Regions from separate parts of the Stenotrophomonas sp. AN71 genome, predicted to be linked through region 2. Evidence: riboswitches for the same ligand, from Rfam matches in the RefSeq annotation. Region 2 holds a riboswitch; the other holds the start of a gene.

Region 1 (8,917 bases), on a different contig from region 2:
CCGTTACACCCACGTCAACCAGACCATGCTGCGGCGGCTGGGACTGCGCGCGCGCAAGGACGTGATCGGGCGTACCGCCGCCGAAATCTACCCGACCGGGCTCAGCGCGGACTACGTCGACCAGGACGCGCGCGTGCTGTCCGGAGAGGTGATCGAGAACCTGATGGAGCTGCACCTGTTCGCCAACCGCGAGCCGGGCTGGTGCCTGACCTGCAAGCGTCCGCTGGTGGTCGACGGTGCGATCGAGGGCCTGATCGGCATTTCCCGCGACCTCGGCCAGAAGGACAGCCTGGGCAGCCAGTACGAACAGCTGCGGCTGGCCCTGGCCCACCTCAACGCGCACTACGCTGAGAACGTGCGCATGCAGACCCTGCTGGACATCACCGGCTTCTCGCTGTCCAAGCTGGAGCGCAGTTTCCGCAAGGTGTTCCAGATGACCCCACAGCAGGTGCTGACCCGGCTGCGGATCCAGATGGCCATGCATCTGCTGCATGGCGACGACAGCATCGCCTGCATCGGCCAGGCCTGCGGTTTCAGCGACCAGAGTGCCTTTACCCGCAAGTTCAAGGCTGAAACCGGTTTCTCGCCGCGTGCCTACCGTGCCCGGATTGGTGGGGTTGTCGGCGAGCCTGCGCTGGCCTGAGCCGCCTGCTGCGCTGTGCCTATCCCCATGGGTGCGGGACGAGGTAAGGTGTCGCCCCTGTAGCCCGCCGCCAGCCCCGCCGATGCCCAACTCGATTCCGACCGCCTCGCCGTCCCGCCTCGGACATTCGCTCAAGCCCCGTCAGCTGATCATGATGGGCCTGGGCAGCGCCATCGGTGCCGGCCTGTTCCTGGGGTCGGGCGTGGGCGTGCAGGCGGCCGGTCCGGCGGTGCTGGTGTCCTATCTGGTGGCCGGTGCGCTGGTGATCATCGTGATGAACGCGCTGGGCGAGATGGCGGCGGCCAAACCGACCAGCGGCGCGTTTTCGGTGTATGCGGCCGATGCCATGGGAGCCACGGCGGGCGCCACCGTCGGTTGGTTGTGGTGGGTGCAGCTGGTGATCGTGATCGCCGCCGAAGCGGTCGGCGCGGCCGGCCTGCTGGCCACCGTGTGGCCGGCGGTGCCGGTGCCGTTGGCGGCGTTGGCCTTCATGCTGTTCTTCACCGCCATCAATCTGCTCGGGGTGAAGAACTTCGGCGAATTCGAATTCTGGTTCGCCATCCTCAAGGTGGCGGCGATTCTGGCCTTCATCGCCATCGGTGTCGCGCTGCTGATGGGGTGGCTGCCCCAGGTGGCTTCGCCGGGCCTGAGCAACTTCACCGAACACGGTGGCTTTGCGCCCAAGGGCCTGGCCGGCATCGGCGCCGCGCTGCTGGTCGTGGTATTCGCCTTCGGCGGCACCGAGATCGTGGCCGTGGCCGCGGCCGAAACCGAAGATCCCGAGCGCAGCATCGCCCGCGCCATCCGCACGGTGGCCTGGCGCATCCTGGTGTTCTACATCGGCTCGCTGAGCGTGATCATCGCGGTGGTGCCGTGGACCAGCGAGGCGCTGAAGTCGCCGTTCGCTGCGGTGCTGGACATCGCGCGCATCCCCGGCGCGGGCACGGCGATCACCTTGATCGCGGTGATCGCGCTGCTGTCGGCGCTCAATGCGAATCTCTACGGTGCCTCACGCATGATGTTCTCGCTTGCACAGCGCCGCGAGGCCCCGGCCGTGCTCGGCTGGACCGACCCGCGGCAGGTGCCGGTGGTCGCCGTGCTGGCCAGCGTGCTGTTCGGCTTCGCGGCCACGGTGATGGAATTGCTGTTCCCGGACCGCGTGTTGCCGGTGCTGCTCAACATCGTCGGTTCCACCTGCCTGCTGGTATGGACGCTGTCGCTGGTCTCGCAGCTGGTGCTGCGCCGTCGCGCGGATCGTCTGGGTACCCGCCTGCCGTTCCGCATGGCCGGCTTCCCGTGGCTGACCGTCTGTGCGCTGGCAATCCTGGCGTTGATCTTCGGTCTGCTGCTGAGCGAGTCGCATACCCGCCTGCAGTTCCTGTCGATGGTGGCGCTGACGGCCACCATCGCAGCGGGTAGCGCGATCGCCCGGCGCCTGCGCGAGGCGTGACCGGCGTTGCCGGCCAGCGGCCGGCACTACCACGGGGGCTGCACATCAGGCGTGCGATGCTGATCCGGTGGGCCGTCATCGGCCCGTCGAACAGGAGTACCGCATGCTGCGCAGCCGTCCCTTCCTGATGTTCACCGGCCAGGCTGAGGCCGCCCTGGCCCTGTACGCCGATGCGTTCGCCGACTTCCGCCTGCTGGCCCTGCAGCGCCACCCGGAGGGGCCCGGCGCGGGCGTGGCCGGGCAGGTACGCCAGGCGATCTTCCTGCTCGGCGGCACCCACTACCTGTGCTTCGACAGCCTGGACGTGCACGACTTCACCTTCACGCCTTCGATCTCGCTGTTCGTGGAGTGCTCCGGCGCCGAGCAGTTCGAGCGTGCGGCACGCGTGCTGGGCGAAGGCGGCCATTGGCTGATGCCGGTGGGCGATTATGATTTCAGCAACCGCTACGGCTGGGTGCAGGATCGCTTCGGCGTGTCGTGGCAGCTGAGCTTGGGGCAGATGCCCGACCCGTGATCGGATTATTGTGGGTGTGGACCGATCATTGTGGGTGTGGACCTTGGTCCACACGCCCTTGAAAAAACGGCCCGCTTGCGCGGGCCGTTTTCATTTCCGATGGATCAAAGGCTTACGCCTCGACTTCATCGTCCTTGTAGGCATCGACCGGGATGCAGGCACACATCACGTTCTTGTCGCCGTACACGTTGTCGACGCGGGCCACCGGAGGCCAGTACTTGCTCTGCTTCAGGCTGGCCAGGGGGAAGGCGGCCAGTTCGCGCGGGTAGGCGTGGGTCCACTCGCTGGCGGTCACCGCGGTGGCGGTGTGCGGTGCGTTCTTCAGCGGATTGTCCTCGCGGTCCAGGCGGCCGTCTTCGATCGCGGTGATCTCGTCGCGGATCTGGATCATCGCGTTGATGAAGCGGTCCAGCTCGTGCAGCGATTCGCTCTCGGTCGGCTCGACCATCAGCGTACCGGCCACCGGGAAGCTCAGGGTCGGGGCGTGGAAGCCGAAGTCGATCAGGCGCTTGGCCACGTCTTCGGCGCCGATGCCGCTGGTCTTCTCCAGCGGACGCACGTCGAGGATGCACTCATGCGCCACCAGGCCGTTGCGGCCGGTGTACAGGGTCTTGAAGTGCGGGGCCAGGCGCTTGGCGATGTAGTTGGCGTTGAGCTGCGCGACCTGGGTGGCCTTGCGCAGGCCGTCGCGGCCCATCATCGCGATGTACATCCAGCTGATCGGCAGGATCGAGGCGCTGCCGAAGCTGGCTGCGCTGACCATGCCGACCGGGCCGTTGTCACCCAGCTTGCCCGGCAGGAACGGCGCCAGGTGCTCCTTGACCGCGCACGGGCCAACGCCCGGGCCACCGCCGCCGTGCGGGATGCAGAAGGTCTTGTGCAGGTTCAGGTGCGAAACGTCCGAACCCCACTTGCCCGGCTTGGCCACGCCGACCAGGGCGTTCATGTTGGCGCCGTCGGTGTACACCTGGCCACCGTGCTGGTGGATGATCTCGCAGATCTCGACCACTTCTTCCTCGAACACGCCATGCGTGGAGGGGTAGGTGATCATGATCGCGGCCAGTCGGTCGCTGTACTTCTCGGCGTTGAGGCGGATGTCCTCGACATCGACGTTGCCGTTGGCGTCGGTCTTGGTCACCACCACCTTCATGCCGCACATCTGCGCCGAGGCCGGGTTGGTGCCGTGCGCCGAATCCGGGATCAGGCAGATGTCGCGGTGGCCTTCACCGCGCGAGCGATGGTAGGCACGGATCGCCAGCAGGCCGGCGTACTCGCCCTGCGCGCCGGAATTGGGCTGCAGGCTGACCGCGTCGTAGCCAGTGCATTCGACCAGCATCGCTTCCAGGGTGTCGATCAGTTCCTTGTAGCCCAGCGTCTGGTCGGCCGGTGCCAGCGGGTGGATCTGCGAGAACTCCGGCCAGGTCACCGGGATCATCTCGGCGGTGGCGTTGAGCTTCATCGTGCACGAGCCCAGCGGGATCATCGTGCGGTCCATCGCCAGGTCCTTGTCGGCCAGCGAACGCAGGTAGCGCAGCAGTTCGTGCTCGCTGTGGTGGGTGTTGAACACCGGGTGGGCCAGGAACGCGGACTGGCGCAGCAGGCCGGCCGGCAGCGCGTCGGAGGTGCTGGCATCCAGCGCGTCGATATCGGCCTTGGCGCCGAACACGGCGGCCAACGCGACCACGTCGGCGCGGGTGGTGGTTTCGTCCAGGCTGATGCCGATCGAATCGCTGTCGATCGCACGCAGGTTGTAACCAGCGGCACGGGCCTTGGCGTGGATCTCATCGGCATGCACGCCGGTGACATGCAGGGTGTCGAAGAAGTCGCCACCGACCTGCACGCCGGCACTGCGCAGCGCCGCGGCCAGGATCGAGGCCAGGCGATGGGTGCGGCGGGCGATGCGGGTCAAGCCTTCCGGGCCGTGGTAGACGGCATACATCGAGGCCATCACCGCCAGCAGCACCTGTGCGGTACAGATGTTGGAGGTGGCCTTCTCGCGGCGGATGTGCTGCTCGCGGGTCTGCAGGGTCAGGCGGTACGCCGGATTGCCCTGGGCATCGATCGAGACACCGATCAGGCGGCCCGGCATCGAACGCTTGTAGGCGTCACGGCAGGCCATGAAGGCGGCATGGGGGCCACCAAAGCCGAACGGCACGCCGAAACGCTGGCTGTTGCCGACCACGATGTCCGCACCCCATTCGCCCGGGGCGGCCAGCAGAGTCAGCGCCAGCAGGTCGGTGGCCACGGCCACCAGGCCACCGCGTGCGTGCACGGCATCGACCAGTGCCTTGTAGTCGCCGACCTGGCCGAAGGTGTCCGGGTACTGCAGCAGCAGGCCGAAGGCTTCCGCTTCCAGTGCTTCAGCCGGGGTGCCGACGCGCAGCACGATGCCCATGGGCTCGGCGCGGGTACGCAGCAGTTCCAGCGTCTGCGGGTGCACCGCGTCGTGCACGAAGAAGGTGTCCGATTTCGACTTGGCCGAACGCTTGGCCAGGGTCATCGCTTCAGCAGCGGCGGTGGCTTCGTCCAGCAGCGAGGCGTTGGCGATTTCCATGCCGGTCAGGTCGGCGCACAGGGTCTGGAAGTTGATCAGCGCTTCCATGCGGCCCTGCGAGATCTCCGCCTGGTACGGGGTATAGGCGGTGTACCAGGCCGGGTTTTCCAGGATGTTGCGCAGGATCACGTTCGGCGTGTGGGTGCCGTAGTAGCCCTGGCCGATGAAGCTGCGCAGCACGGTGTTCTTGTCGGCGATCGCGCGGATCTTCGCCAGTGCCTGCACCTCGGTCATCGATTCCGGCAACGCCAGCGGTGCCGGCGATTTGATCTTGGCCGGCACGATGGCATCGGTCATCGCATCCAGCGAGGCGTGGCCGACGACATCGAGCATCTGCGCGATCTCGGCATCGTTGGGGCCGATGTGGCGCTCGACGAACGCGTTGTGGTGCTCGAGCTCACGCAGGGAAGGGGTGTTCTGGGACATGGCGAAGGATCCGTCAGGAAAGGGCACACGCACGGGCACAAGCCGCCGGTCGGCGGTCTGCGGGGCGCCCCTCTGTCCTTTTGCCTGAGAGTTTAAAAGCGCGGAAAACCGCGGCTTCGTGCCCCTTCGGCGCCGGATCGAACCGGTCTCTCCAGAGTTGTGTTACGGGTGGTATCGGGCCTGAGCGATTACGGGCGTTGCGCCTTCGGCAGCGGTGTTCCGCTTCTCCCACCGTGTTGCCCGCCAATTATAGCCCGTCGTGGGGCCGTGGGCCGCCTCCGTATGGGGCGGCGCGCCTGAATGGCCGATGGCCCAGCCGTGCGTTCTGTGCAGTGGTGCATGGCATCGGGCGCAGTCCCCACCTATGATGGGCGGATACCCGAATTCATCTGGCGCCGCCCCTGCTGAAGGGGGACCGGCGCCCGCCGTGCGTGCCACGCATGGCCCTGCCGGACGCCTTCTACATGACTGCCGCTGTTGCTCCCTCCACCCGTCGCATGGCCCTGCTGCTTGCCGGCCTGGCCATGTTCGGTCCGTTCTCGATCGATACCATTTTCCCGGCCTTCCCGCAGCTGGCCCAGCGCCTGGCCGTGGACGAGGTGGCGGTGCAGCAGACCATCAGCGTGTACCTGCTGTTCTACGGTCTGATGAGCCTGGCGCATGGCCCGTTGTCCGATGCCTGGGGCCGCAAGCGGGTGATTCTGGGCGGGCTGGTCCTGTTCGTCGGCGCCTCGGTGGGCTGCGCACTGTCCACCGACCTTTCCACGTTGCTGGCATTCCGCGCGCTGCAGGGCCTGTCGGCGGGCGTGGGCATGATCGTTGGCCGCGCGGTCATCCGCGATCTGTACCACGGCCATGACGCACAGCGGCTGATGAGCCAGGTGTCGATGCTGTTCGGCATCGCCCCGGCGATCGCACCGATCATCGGCGGCTGGATTCTGCTCAGTGGTGCCGGCTGGCCGCTGATCTTCTGGTTCCTGGTGGTGTTCGCGCTGGTGCTGCTGGCCGCCACCGCGCGTTTCCTGCCGGAAACCCATCCCGAGCACGCGCGGGTGCCCTTGTCGCCGCGCGCGCTGCTGCGCGATTACGTGCGCATCGGCTTCAATCCGCGCTTCCTGCGCCTGGCGCTGGCCGGCAGCATCGGCTTTGGTGGCGTCTTCCTCTACATCTCCTCTGCCCCGGTGTTCGTGATGCAGCACCTGCACCTGGGCGAGGGCGGCTTCGCCTGGCTGTTCATCCCGACCATCGGCGGCATGACCACCGGCTCGTTCCTGTCCGGGCGCATGGCCGGGCATACCACGCCAACGCGCCAGGTCGCCATCGGTTTTGGTTTGTGCGCGGTGTCGGTACTACTGAATGTCGGCTACGTCGCGCTGTCCCCGCAGTTCGTGCTGCCCTGGGCGGTGCTGCCGATCTTCCTCGGCGGCATGGGCATGGCGCTGATCTTCCCGATCCTGGCGCTGGCGGTGCTGGACATGTACCCGCAGCAGCGTGGTCTGGCCTCGTCGCTGCAGGCGTTCGTGCAGCTGATGATCAGCACCGTGGTGGCTGGCGTTGTGTCGCCGCTGCTCAGTGCCAGTCCGCTGCACCTGGCGCTGGGCCAGGCCGCGTTCTTCGGTGCCGGTTTCGTGTTCTGGTACTGGGAACACCAGCGCGAGCGCGCGGCGCAGGCAGCCTGCACGGGCCATTGAGCAGTGCGCACGGGTAGGGCGGCGCGCTGCGCCCGCGCCCCTTGCGGCTGGCAACGACCGGATTAGGCTGGGCACTCCAGCCAGCCGGTACGTGGATGCACGACAGCCAGCCGATCCGATGTCGATGCATGAGGTTCCCGCATGGCTGCGCAGCAGACCTACCGCCTGTTCGAGGTGGCGCTGAAGGAGCGCCGCGTTCTTTCCCCTTCCCTGGACCGCATGGTGTTCACCGGCGCCGATGTGGCGCGGATGAAGACTGAAGGGCCCGACCAGCGCATCAAGGTGTTTTTCCCCTTGCCCGGTCAGGACGCACCGCAGGTGCCTAGTGGCGAAGACTGGTACCCGCGCTACCGGGCCTTGCCCGATGACCTGCGGCCGCCGATGCGCACCTACACGATTCGGCAGTTGCGAGCGGAACAGTGCGAGGTCGATGTGGATTTTGTCCTGCATGGCGAGACCGGGCCGGCGTCGCGCTGGGCAACGCATGCGCGGCCAGGCGACCGCGTGCTGTTGCTGGCCCCCGATGCCGAGTGTGCAGACAGCAGCGAGGGTTGGGAGTGGAAGCCACCGGCGGGCGTCGGCCAGGTATTGCTGGTTGCCGACGAAACCGCGTTGCCGGCGGTGGCCGGCATCCTCGAGGAGCTGGCCGGCCTGGCCGATCCGCCGCGCACTCTGGCGCTGCTGGAAGTCGCCCAGGGCGGCGACGCCGTGCCCTTGAAGGCGCCCGCCACGGCCGAGCTGGTCTGGTTGCCGCGTGGACAGGCGCCTTACGGCCAGCCGCTGCTGCAGGCGATTCAGTCACGCCTTGCAGCGGCCTCGACCGTGGCCGCCGGTGATGAGCTGGAGGAGATCGATGTCGACGTGCAGATCCTGTGGGAGCAGGCCGATGCCGGCGTGGCCGGGCCGCTGTATGCCTGGGTGGCAGGCGAGGCCGGGGCGGTGATGGCGATCCGTCGCCATCTGGTCCGCGACTGCGGGCTGGACCGGCGCGCGATCACCTTCATGGGCTACTGGCGGCACGGCAAAGTGCTGGACTGAGGGGGTGTGAAGCGGTGTGGCGGGCGGGGTGCGCTATCCTTGCGCCCCCCTCGCCGCGGTACCGCACCATGTCCACCAGCTCCAAGACCCGCCGCGACCAGCGCCGTCGCCAGGAAAAGCAGGCCGCCAACAAGGCCGCTGCCCAGGCCTCGCCGGTGGAGGCGCATGCGGAACTGCGCGATGCACAGCGCACCTTGCTGGCCGGTGTCGTACGCCGCGACGGCGAATGGGTGCTGGGTATGGATGGCCGCATTGCCGGCCACAGCGAGAGCGCTGCGCAGGTGCTGGCGCTGATCATGCAGGCCGGTGAACTGCACGAGAGGCAGGGCACACCAGTGCGCTTGATCTATTCGGATGCACTGCGCGATGCGGCGCAGGCCGAAGCCAACGAGAAGGGCCAGACCTTCGAGGAATTCAAAGCCGAGTTGTCTGCAGCGATGGCGGCGAAGAAGGACAGCTGACGGACACTCGGTAGAGCCGGGGGGGGGGGGGGGGCCCCGGGCGGGGCCCCCCCCGGGGGGCGGGGGGGGGGGCGTTTGGTTCGAACCATTTGGTGGCCCCCACAAACCCCCCACCCCCCCCCCCCCCCGGGCGGGCCGGG
Region 2 (8,917 bases):
GCATCTTCACCAGCCGCGTGTCGCTGCGCATCTCCGCGCCGCTCTTGCGCGGGCGGGCATCGTCGTTGGCGACCGGTTCGTTCGATGCCAGCTCGCTCGATGCCTGTTCGGCATCCGGCACGCTGGCATGGGTCTGGCCCAGCGCTTCCAGGTAGGTGAACTTCGAGCACGCGTTGACGAACGGCTCGGGCGTCTTCTTTTCGCCGAAGCCATACACCTTCACGCCGTCGGTCAGCAGGCGCATCACCATCGGAGTGAAGTCGGCATCACTGGAGACGATGGCGAAGCCATCGAGGTTGCGTGCGTACAGCAGGTCCATGGCGTCGATCACCATCGCCATGTCCGAGGCATTCTTGCCCTTGCTGTAGGCGAACTGCTGGATCGGGCGGATCGCATACTCGTGCAGCACCGCTTCCCAGCCCTTCAGCCGAGGGCTCTTCCAGTTGCCGTAGGCGCGGCGCACGTTGGCCACGCCGTAGCGGGCGACTTCAGCCAGGACCTCGTCGATCTTCGAGGCCGGCGCATTATCGGCGTCGATCAACAGGGCGATGCGCTTTTCCGGTTCGCTCATGGACTCCTCGCGGGCGGTTGCCTGAACCCGAGTATCGCCGATCCACGCGGGCGCTGACGTGACAGGGGGCCGGCGTGCGAAGATGCCAGGCGCTTCCCCCAATGCCCCCACTGGAGTGAGTCGATGAGTCGCGAGCGCGTTCCCCACCTGGTCGTTGTCGGCGGTGGTTTTGCCGGCCTCTGGGCCACCCGTGCCCTGGCCCGCGAGCGCATACGCATCACCCTGGTCGACCGCCGCAATCACCATCTGTTCCAGCCGCTGCTGTACCAGGTGGCTACCGCCGGCTTGTCCGCGCCCGATATCGCCGCACCGCTGCGCCACATCCTCGGCCATCAGCGCAACGTGGAAGTGCGGCTGGGCGAAGTGGTGTCCATCGACAAGCATGCCCGGCAGATCCGCATGGCCGACGGCAGTACGCTGGACTACGACAGCCTGCTGCTGGCCACGGGTGCCACCCACGCTTACTTCGGCAACGATCAGTGGGCCGATGATGCCCCCGGCCTGAAGACCCTGGACGACGCCATCGCGCTGCGCCGCAAGCTGCTGCTGGCCTTCGAACGCGCCGAGGCCGAACCGGACCCGGCGAAGAAGGCGGCGTGGCTGAGTTTCGCCGTGGTCGGCGGTGGTCCGACCGGTGTTGAGCTGGCAGGCACGCTGGCCGAGATCGCGCGTCACACGCTGCGCAACGAGTTCCGCCACATCGACCCGGCCAGCGCCAAGGTGCGGCTGGTCGAGGCGGGCCCGCGGGTGCTGTCGTCCTTCCCGGAAGTGCTTTCGCTGAAGGCGCGCCGGCAGCTGGAAAAGCTGGGCGTGGAAGTACTGACCGGCACACCGGTGAGCGACATCGACAGCCAGGGTTTCAAGCTCGGCGATCAGTTCGTGCCGGCGCGCACCGTGGTGTGGGCCGCTGGCGTGGCCGCCTCACCGCTGGCGCGTACGCTGGACGTGCCATTGGATCGCGCCGGCCGCGTCCAGGTGCAGCCGGACCTGACCCTGCCCGGTCATCCGGAGCTGTTCGTGGCCGGCGATCTGGCCGCGCTGAACCAGGCCAACGGCAAGCCAGTGCCTGGCGTGGCACCTGCCGCCAAGCAGATGGGCAAGTACGTGGCCGAAGTGATCCGCGCGCGCCTGCACGGCAAGGCCGAACCCGGTCCGTTCAAGTACGCCGACTTCGGCAACCTGGCCACCATCGGCCGCATGGCCGCGATCGTGCACCTGGGCCGCTTGCAGCTGTCCGGCGTGCTGGCCTGGTGGTTCTGGCTGGCCGCGCACGTGTTCTTCCTGATCGGCTTCCGCAACCGCCTCGTGGTGCTGTTGAACTGGGCCGTGGCGTACTGGAGCTACCAGCGCAGCGCGCGCATCATCTTCGGCGATGACCAGGACGACCGGCGGCCGAAGCGGTAGCGCCGCACGCAACGGGGTCGGATCCCTTTCCGCAGGAAAGGGCTCTGACCCCGTCAACACCCTCCACGCATGGCGTGGATCTACCGGTTCACCGGGCCACCGGGCCACCGGGCACCCGCCGTTTCGACCATGTCCGGCAGAAGTCCTCCTTCCTCGCGGTATCGGCAATCTGCGCGGTACTCCAATGCCGAGTGATCCAGATCGTCAGTGCGGTACTGCTGAGATGCCAGCGCAGCATGCCGCGCTGCGGTTGCCGCCACAGGTGGCGTCGGGCAATCCAGAAGGCCTCCCGCTCCACTTCAGGAACTTTCTTCTTCATTCCGTCCTTGTCGAAGAACTGGGCGGTGAAGTGCCAGGGATTCATCGGCTGGTATCCCGCCCGTGGTTCACCGCTGCATGCGGCCACACCACTGGGCGTGCGGTCGGCCGGCTTCGGTCGACCGTCCACCAATGCCAGCCCGAGCAGATACAGCAGGCCAGGCAGCAGCGCGATACCGGTGACCAGTACGACGACGGAGATCCATACCTTGCCGGCAGCGCGCATCGCGCTCACTTCGCCTTCGGTTTCGGGTACCACAGCGCGTTGACGATGACCCAGCGTTGGTCGAAGCGGCCCATGTGGAAGTAATCGACGAACCACGGGGTTTCCAACCGCACCGAGGCGGCGTTGCCGGTCACGTCCAGCACCGTGCAGCGGCGGTCCCACTGATCCTTCGGGGTCTTCAGCGCACCCTGCTTGGTCAGCGCCACCAGTTCTTCCTTCGACATGCGGCGCAAGCCCAGGCGCTCGTCAGGTGTGTCGCCGAGGACTGCGCGCTTGGCCAGATCCGGGTGCAGGGAACGGGCGACGCGCTGCGGATCGGCCTCCAGCTGGCCGTCGACATAGTCGTGGCAGGTGGCTTCGATGGCTGCGATCGTGGTGGCGTCGGCAGCGGGGCTTGCCGCTGCGGAAAGCGCGAACGACAGGGCAACGACGGACATCCGGGTCTCCAGCGCTGAGGGCTGGGCGATCATGGCATGAACAAGGCCCATCCACGCATGGCGTGGATCTACAAAGGCGCGGGATCCGGCGCCTGCAGCCAGGCCAGCTTGCGTTCGCGCGGCTGCTGCTTGAGCTGCCATTCGGCGCGCGAGGCGGCGGCGCGGTCCGGGTATTCGCGCACGGCCAGGATGCGCAGCGGCGGCCGGGCCCGGGTATAGCGCGCTCCCTTGCCGGCCTGGTGGGCGGCGAAGCGCGCGTCCACGTCGGTGCTGATGCCGGCGTAGAAGCTGCCATCACGGCATTCCAGCAGGTACAGGAACCACGGGCGGAGGGACGGGGCCATGGCCGGATTATGCCGTGCTGCACTGCAGCGGATATACTGGCGCCCGAATGCAGGAGAGAGGCGCCGCGCTGGTGCCCGCCGAAGGCGCAGGCTCCCATGATCGCTCAGGCCGGTGGGCTGGAATCCCACCAACCATGCATTCGACTCGCCGAGCTGGAGAGAGGTCACCGGGTACGCCCGGGACGATCCGCCGAAGGGGCACGCGGCCTACGCCGCTGAACTCTCAGGCAAAAGGACAGCGGGAGCGGCACCGGTCATCGTCATCCCGTCATTGCACAGGCAGTGGCGGTATGTGCGCATTGTCGGCCCCACCGCGCCCGGAGCCTGTCCCATGCTGTTGTCCATCATCTACCTGATTGCCATTTCCGCCGAAGCCATGACCGGCGCCCTGTCCGCCGGCCGCCGCCGCATGGACCTGTTCGGCGTGGTCATGATCGCTTGCGTCACCGCCCTGGGTGGCGGCTCGCTGCGCGACATCCTGCTCGGCCACTACCCGCTGGGCTGGGTGAAGCATCCCGAGTACCTGGGCTTCACCGTGTGCGCGGCCTTGATCGCCACCTGGGTGGCACGCTGGATGCATCACTTCCGCCGCACCTTCCTGGTACTGGACGGACTGGGCCTGATCGCCTTCACCCTGATCGGCTGCTCGATCGCACGCGAGGCCGGGCATGCCCTGCCCATCGTGCTGATCGCCGGCATGCTGACCGGTGCGTTCGGTGGCGTGCTCCGCGACATCCTCTGCAACGAGGTGCCGCTGATCTTCCAGAAGGAGCTGTACGCGATCATCGCGCTGCTGACCGGCGCGGCCTATCTGTTGCTGCTGCACTGGGGCGTGGCCGATGCCACGGCGATCCTGTGCTGCCTGGGCGGCGGCTTTGCGCTGCGCCTGCTGGCGATCCACTACCGCTGGGAAATGCCGAAATTCGTGTACCACGACGAAGTGCATTGAGGTTCGCGTTCGGTGAGCGTGGGTTTCCATTGTTTGGAACCCATGCTTCGCGCGCTCGTCGAGCATGCCTCGACGCTACATGAATGCAGAATCCACGCATGGCGTGGATCTACCGCATCAAACGCATCATTGCCGTTCGGTATCCACACCACCCCGGCGATGTACCTGGCGCTGTCGCTCTTGCGCAGCGCCAGGCGCATCGCCGGTGCGGACGAGCCGGTCTCCAACTCCGACCGGCCCTGATCGCGGCCGCACCCCCGCAGGCGCTGGCCGCCATCCACACACGTGCCGCCGTCAGGCGGCTTCCATCAAGCGGCTTCGGACACCTTCACTTCGCGACGGGCGCGCACGGCCGCAGCCAGTCGCTCCAGCACCGTCACGGTGGTGTCCCAGTCGATGCAGCCATCGGTGATGCTCTGCCCGTAGACCAGCGGCTGGCCTTCGACCAGTTCCTGGCGCCCACCGACCAGATGGCTTTCAATCATCACACCGACGATGCGCTGTTCACCGTCTTCCAACTGAACGGCGATGTCATCGATCACCTTCGGCTGGTTCTCGGGGTTCTTCAGGCTGTTGGCATGGCTGGCGTCGATCATCAGGCGCGTCGGCAGCTTGGCCTTGGCCAGCGCCTGGCAGGCATCGGCCACACTGCCTGCGTCGTAGTTCGGCTGCTTGCCGCCGCGCAGGATCACGTGGCAATCCGGATTGCCGGTGGTCGACACGATGGCGGTGCCGCCCTGCTTGGTGACCGACAGGAAGTGATGCGGGTTGGACGCCGCGCCGACCGCATCGGCGGCGATCTTCACGTTGCCGTCAGTGCCGTTCTTGAAGCCCACCGGGCACGACAGCCCGGAGGCCAGCTCGCGATGCACCTGGCTTTCGGTGGTGCGCGCACCAATCGCGCCCCACGCCACCAGATCGGCGATGTACTGCGGCGAGATCACATCGAGGAATTCAACGCCGGCCGGCAGGCCAAGCTTGTTGATGTCACGCAGCAGGCCACGCGCGATGCGCAGGCCCTTATCGATCCTGAAGCTGCCATCGAGGTCCGGATCGTTGATCAGGCCCTTCCAGCCCACCGTGGTGCGCGGCTTCTCGAAGTACACGCGCATGACGATTTCCAGTTCGCCGGCCAGCGCATCGCGCAGCGGCTTCAGGCGCTGGGCGTACTCGATGGCGGCCTTCGGGTCATGGATCGAGCACGGGCCGACCACCACGGCCAGGCGGTCGTCGCGGCCATGCAGGATCTGGTGCAGGGCCGCGCGCGAGGCGCTGACGGTGTCGGAGGCTTCATCGTCGCACGGCAGCATCGCCAGCAGCTGGGCGGGCGGTGTCAGCGGTTCGATGGTGCGGATACGCAGGTCGTCGGTGTGCGGGGGCATGGGGGGAGGTCTCCGGAACGTTGGGGGTCCCCAGCGTGGCGGCATGAAAAAAGCCGCCAGGTTCGCTGGCGGCTTTCGGGAATGCGTCTGAAGCTTTCTTCAGGGTGAGCGCAGTCCTTCCTCCGCCAGGGGCTTCGGAAAGTAATACCAATAAAAGCTGGTGTGGGCTGCATTCATGGGATGTATTGATAGCACAGCTTTTGCGCAGTGCAAAATGTTTCATCCGCAACCGGAGTAACGGTTCAGCGCAGCGGTGGCCTAGCGGCTGCCATGTACTTCCAGGTCCAGCAGCAGGCCCTCGTGGATATCGGCCCAGTGCTCCAGCACGCGGTCCAGCTCCCTCCGGGCTTCGTCCAGCTGCTCGGGGTTGAGCAGGGAACGGGCCGTGTAGAGATCGGAGACCAGCCGTCGCAGAGCCGGCTCCGGGATCGCCACCGACGGCCCTTCCACCTGCGGCAGCTGCAGCGCCGGGGTGTCGCCAAGCGGACCGTACAGCGTTACCTGGAGCGTGCTCTGCATGATCGACTTCCGTGCGGATGGACAGGGGCAATGCACTGTTTACCGCGTCTGGGTGACAGGCGCATGTGCCATGCCCGCTGGAGTGATCCGGGGTTGCCGGCCAGCGGCCGGCACTACCGCAGCGAACGCAGTGCGCGCTTGCGGATGTAGGCGTTGGCGCCGCTGTCGTGTTCATGTTGCCAGCGCGCGCACAACTCCTGCAGCCAGAGCGGCCGGGTCTTGCCGGCATCGTTGAGCCAGTTGCCGACCGAGTCCTGCACATAGCGCTCGGGGTCGTCGGCCAGTGCTTCAAGCAGCGGCAATGCATGTTCTGGATGCTGCTTGAACAGCGCGATGTGTGTGGCCCAGACGCCACGTGGGCGCAGTGCTTCGCAGGCAAAGCGTCGCAGTGAAGGTGATGCGTCCTGCGTCCACGGCTGCAGGATCTCAAGTGCCTGCAGCGGTGCGGCCACGACGTCCGTGCGCAGTGCCAGCCACGCCCATTCGCGTACGCCGAAGTGCGGATCATCGGCCAGCGGCCGCATTGCCTGAAGTTTCGCTGCAAGCGTTGCAGTGCGGTCGCTACCGATCAGGTAACAGGCCCAGCCACGCACGGTGTCGGAGGCGTGTGTGTGCCATTGTGCAGGATCGCCCAGCCCCGCTTCGCGCAGCAGCGTGGCGGCCAACGCCATGCGCTGGGTGATGCCCTTGTTCGAGGCGTCGCGCATGAGTTGCAGCACCTCCGGTTCAAGCGCAGGCGCCACCACTGACAACAGCGCAGCGAAGTCCACCGCCAGGCACTCGGCCAGATGGGTCGTGGCGACGCTGCCGGTGTTGAGCGTGCGCAGGCGTTCGGCAGGAATCGTCGCGCTCATGCTACGGACGCTCGTCCGCCGTCGGTGCGCTGCCAGACCTTGTGCAGCAATGTCGAAAGCTGCTGCTGTTCACCTGCGTCGAGCGCATCAAACAGACCGCCGATCCACTGCGTGTGCTGGTCGAACAGCATCGCGGCCAGGCGCCTGCCCTGCACGGTCAACACGATCTGCAGGCGACGGCCATCTTCGGCATCGCTGCGCCGCTGCAGGAGGCCTTCGCGCTGCAGGCCATCGAGCAGGCCACTGATAGTGGCGCGGGTGACGCCTGCGCGCTCGGCCAGCGCGTGTGGCGGCAGCGTGCCACCAGCACCGTGCAGCAGGAACAGCACGATGAAGCGACCTTCGCTGAGCCCATGCGGTGCCAGCCGGGTGGCGCAGTCGCGATCGATCGACGAGGACAGCGAGAGCAGCTGGAAGCACAGTCGCAGCTGCGCGACGTTGGTGTGGCCGCGTCGCTGCGCCTCATCCAGCAGGGCATGGTGCTTGGCTTCGACCATCTCATGCACGCCATATGATTAGGCGCCTAATCATGCAACAAATAATCCAGAATCTGCAACATTAAGTCGAATTCAGGAAAGCTTTCCCAGCCGCAGGCGCGCGATCAGCCCGCCGCGCTCCCGGTCCAGCAGCTGCAGTTCGCCAGCGTGCCGCCTTGCCACATTGGCGGCCACTGCCAGTCCGAGCCCGGCGCCGCCGGTGGCGCGACTACGCGAGCTCTCGCTGCGCTGGAACGGTTGCAGCAGGCGTACACGGTCGGCCTCGACGATGCCCGGGCCGCGGTCCATCACGTCCAGCTGTACCCCATGGTCAACCACGGCGACCCACAGCTCCACGGCCCCAGCATAGCGGTCGGCATTGTCGATAAGGTTGTCGACCGCGCGCCGAAGCAGCAGCGCGTCGCCGCGCCAGGGCAACGTATCCGGCCCCTGGATGGAAATCTCGACACCACGCAGCAGCGCCGCTTGCACGCATTCCTCCAGCAGGGCGACCAGGTCCAGCGAGCGCATCTGCAGCGGCTGCAGTTCCCCACGGGCGTAGTCCAGCACCTGCTCGATCATCGTGTCCATGCGCTCGATGTCGGCCACCATCCGGGCCGCCTGTGGCGCGGGGGCGAACTCGGCGCGAAGGCGCAGGCCGGTCAAAGGGGTGCGCAGGTCATGCGCTACTGCGGCCAGCATATGGGTCATATCCTGCGCCTGTGCCCGCAGCCGCTCGCGCCCCGTAGAGATCGCCGCCGCCAGTACCTGCACCTCGCGCGGGCCGTCATCAGGCAATGGCGTGTCAGCCTGCAGGTCCACATGCGCGCTGGCTTGGGCCAGGCGCCGCAGCGGGCGCCCCAGCCGGATCGACGCCCACGCCGCCAGCGGTGCCAGCAGGACGGCACCGCCCAACAGCGCAAGTACCACCTGACGACGCCAGGCCGCCAGATCACTGTGATCGCTGCCGGCCACCTGCCAACGACCATCGGCCCGGCGCACGCCCAGTTCGAACGGCGGCCATTGCATGGCGGTCAGCACCGCGGCCTGCGCCTTCAGGACACCGGCCCGCGCCGTGGCATCGAGCACCGCGCCGCCCTCGATGACCTGCACATCGGGCGCCTTGCCCTGCCCGCTCCAGACCAGGCGTACATCCTTCACCGGCAAGCCCATCTGCAGCGCCGCCAACTGTGTGAGCCAGTCGCTGGCGCTGCCCTGTGGTGGCCCGTCCTGCATCGCCAGATGCAGGCCCAGCGGCTCCGGCGCCTGTTCCCCACGCAGCACCTGCATGGCCTGATCCAGCCGCATCGGTGGCGGCGCCGGTCGCGGCATCCAGCCCACCACCGCCACGCTGGCCAGGGTGGCCAACAGCAGGCTGGCCAGCGCCAGCATCGCGATCCAGCGCGCGGTGGACCAGCGCGCCCTCACAGCACCTGT

Evidence for each region. A riboswitch is a leader RNA that binds a small molecule or an ion and turns the genes downstream of it on or off. The one in region 2 is predicted to bind glycine.
Region 1: linked by a shared signal. The riboswitch ahead of gcvP (aminomethyl-transferring glycine dehydrogenase) and the one ahead of ABH900_RS04295 (trimeric intracellular cation channel family protein) in region 2 are both predicted to bind glycine.

What each region holds. Positions count from the first base shown of each region.
Region 1 is NZ_JBNDKU010000021.1:7,948-16,864, forward strand. It holds gene ABH900_RS20105 (helix-turn-helix domain-containing protein) at 1-643, shown strand, start outside; gene ABH900_RS20110 (amino acid permease) at 726-2,093, shown strand; gene ABH900_RS20115 (VOC family protein) at 2,197-2,607, shown strand; gene gcvP (aminomethyl-transferring glycine dehydrogenase) at 2,720-5,587, opposite strand; glycine riboswitch at 5,650-5,752, opposite strand; gene ABH900_RS20125 (multidrug effflux MFS transporter) at 6,052-7,278, shown strand; gene ABH900_RS20130 (siderophore-interacting protein) at 7,420-8,316, shown strand; gene ABH900_RS20135 (hypothetical protein) at 8,385-8,777, shown strand.
Region 2 is NZ_JBNDKU010000002.1:120,674-129,590, forward strand. It holds gene ABH900_RS04270 (NYN domain-containing protein) at 1-571, opposite strand, end outside; gene ABH900_RS04275 (NAD(P)/FAD-dependent oxidoreductase) at 695-1,975, shown strand; gene ABH900_RS04280 (hypothetical protein) at 2,064-2,519, opposite strand; gene ABH900_RS04285 (nuclear transport factor 2 family protein) at 2,525-2,956, opposite strand; gene ABH900_RS04290 (GIY-YIG nuclease family protein) at 3,025-3,300, opposite strand; glycine riboswitch at 3,341-3,430, shown strand; glycine riboswitch at 3,444-3,549, shown strand; gene ABH900_RS04295 (trimeric intracellular cation channel family protein) at 3,632-4,249, shown strand; gene ABH900_RS04300 (3-deoxy-7-phosphoheptulonate synthase) at 4,558-5,631, opposite strand; gene ABH900_RS04305 (hypothetical protein) at 5,890-6,150, opposite strand; gene ABH900_RS04310 (DNA alkylation repair protein) at 6,264-7,004, opposite strand; gene ABH900_RS04315 (MarR family winged helix-turn-helix transcriptional regulator) at 7,001-7,501, opposite strand; gene ABH900_RS04320 (sensor histidine kinase) at 7,574-8,872, opposite strand; gene ABH900_RS04325 (response regulator transcription factor) at 8,905-8,917, opposite strand, start outside.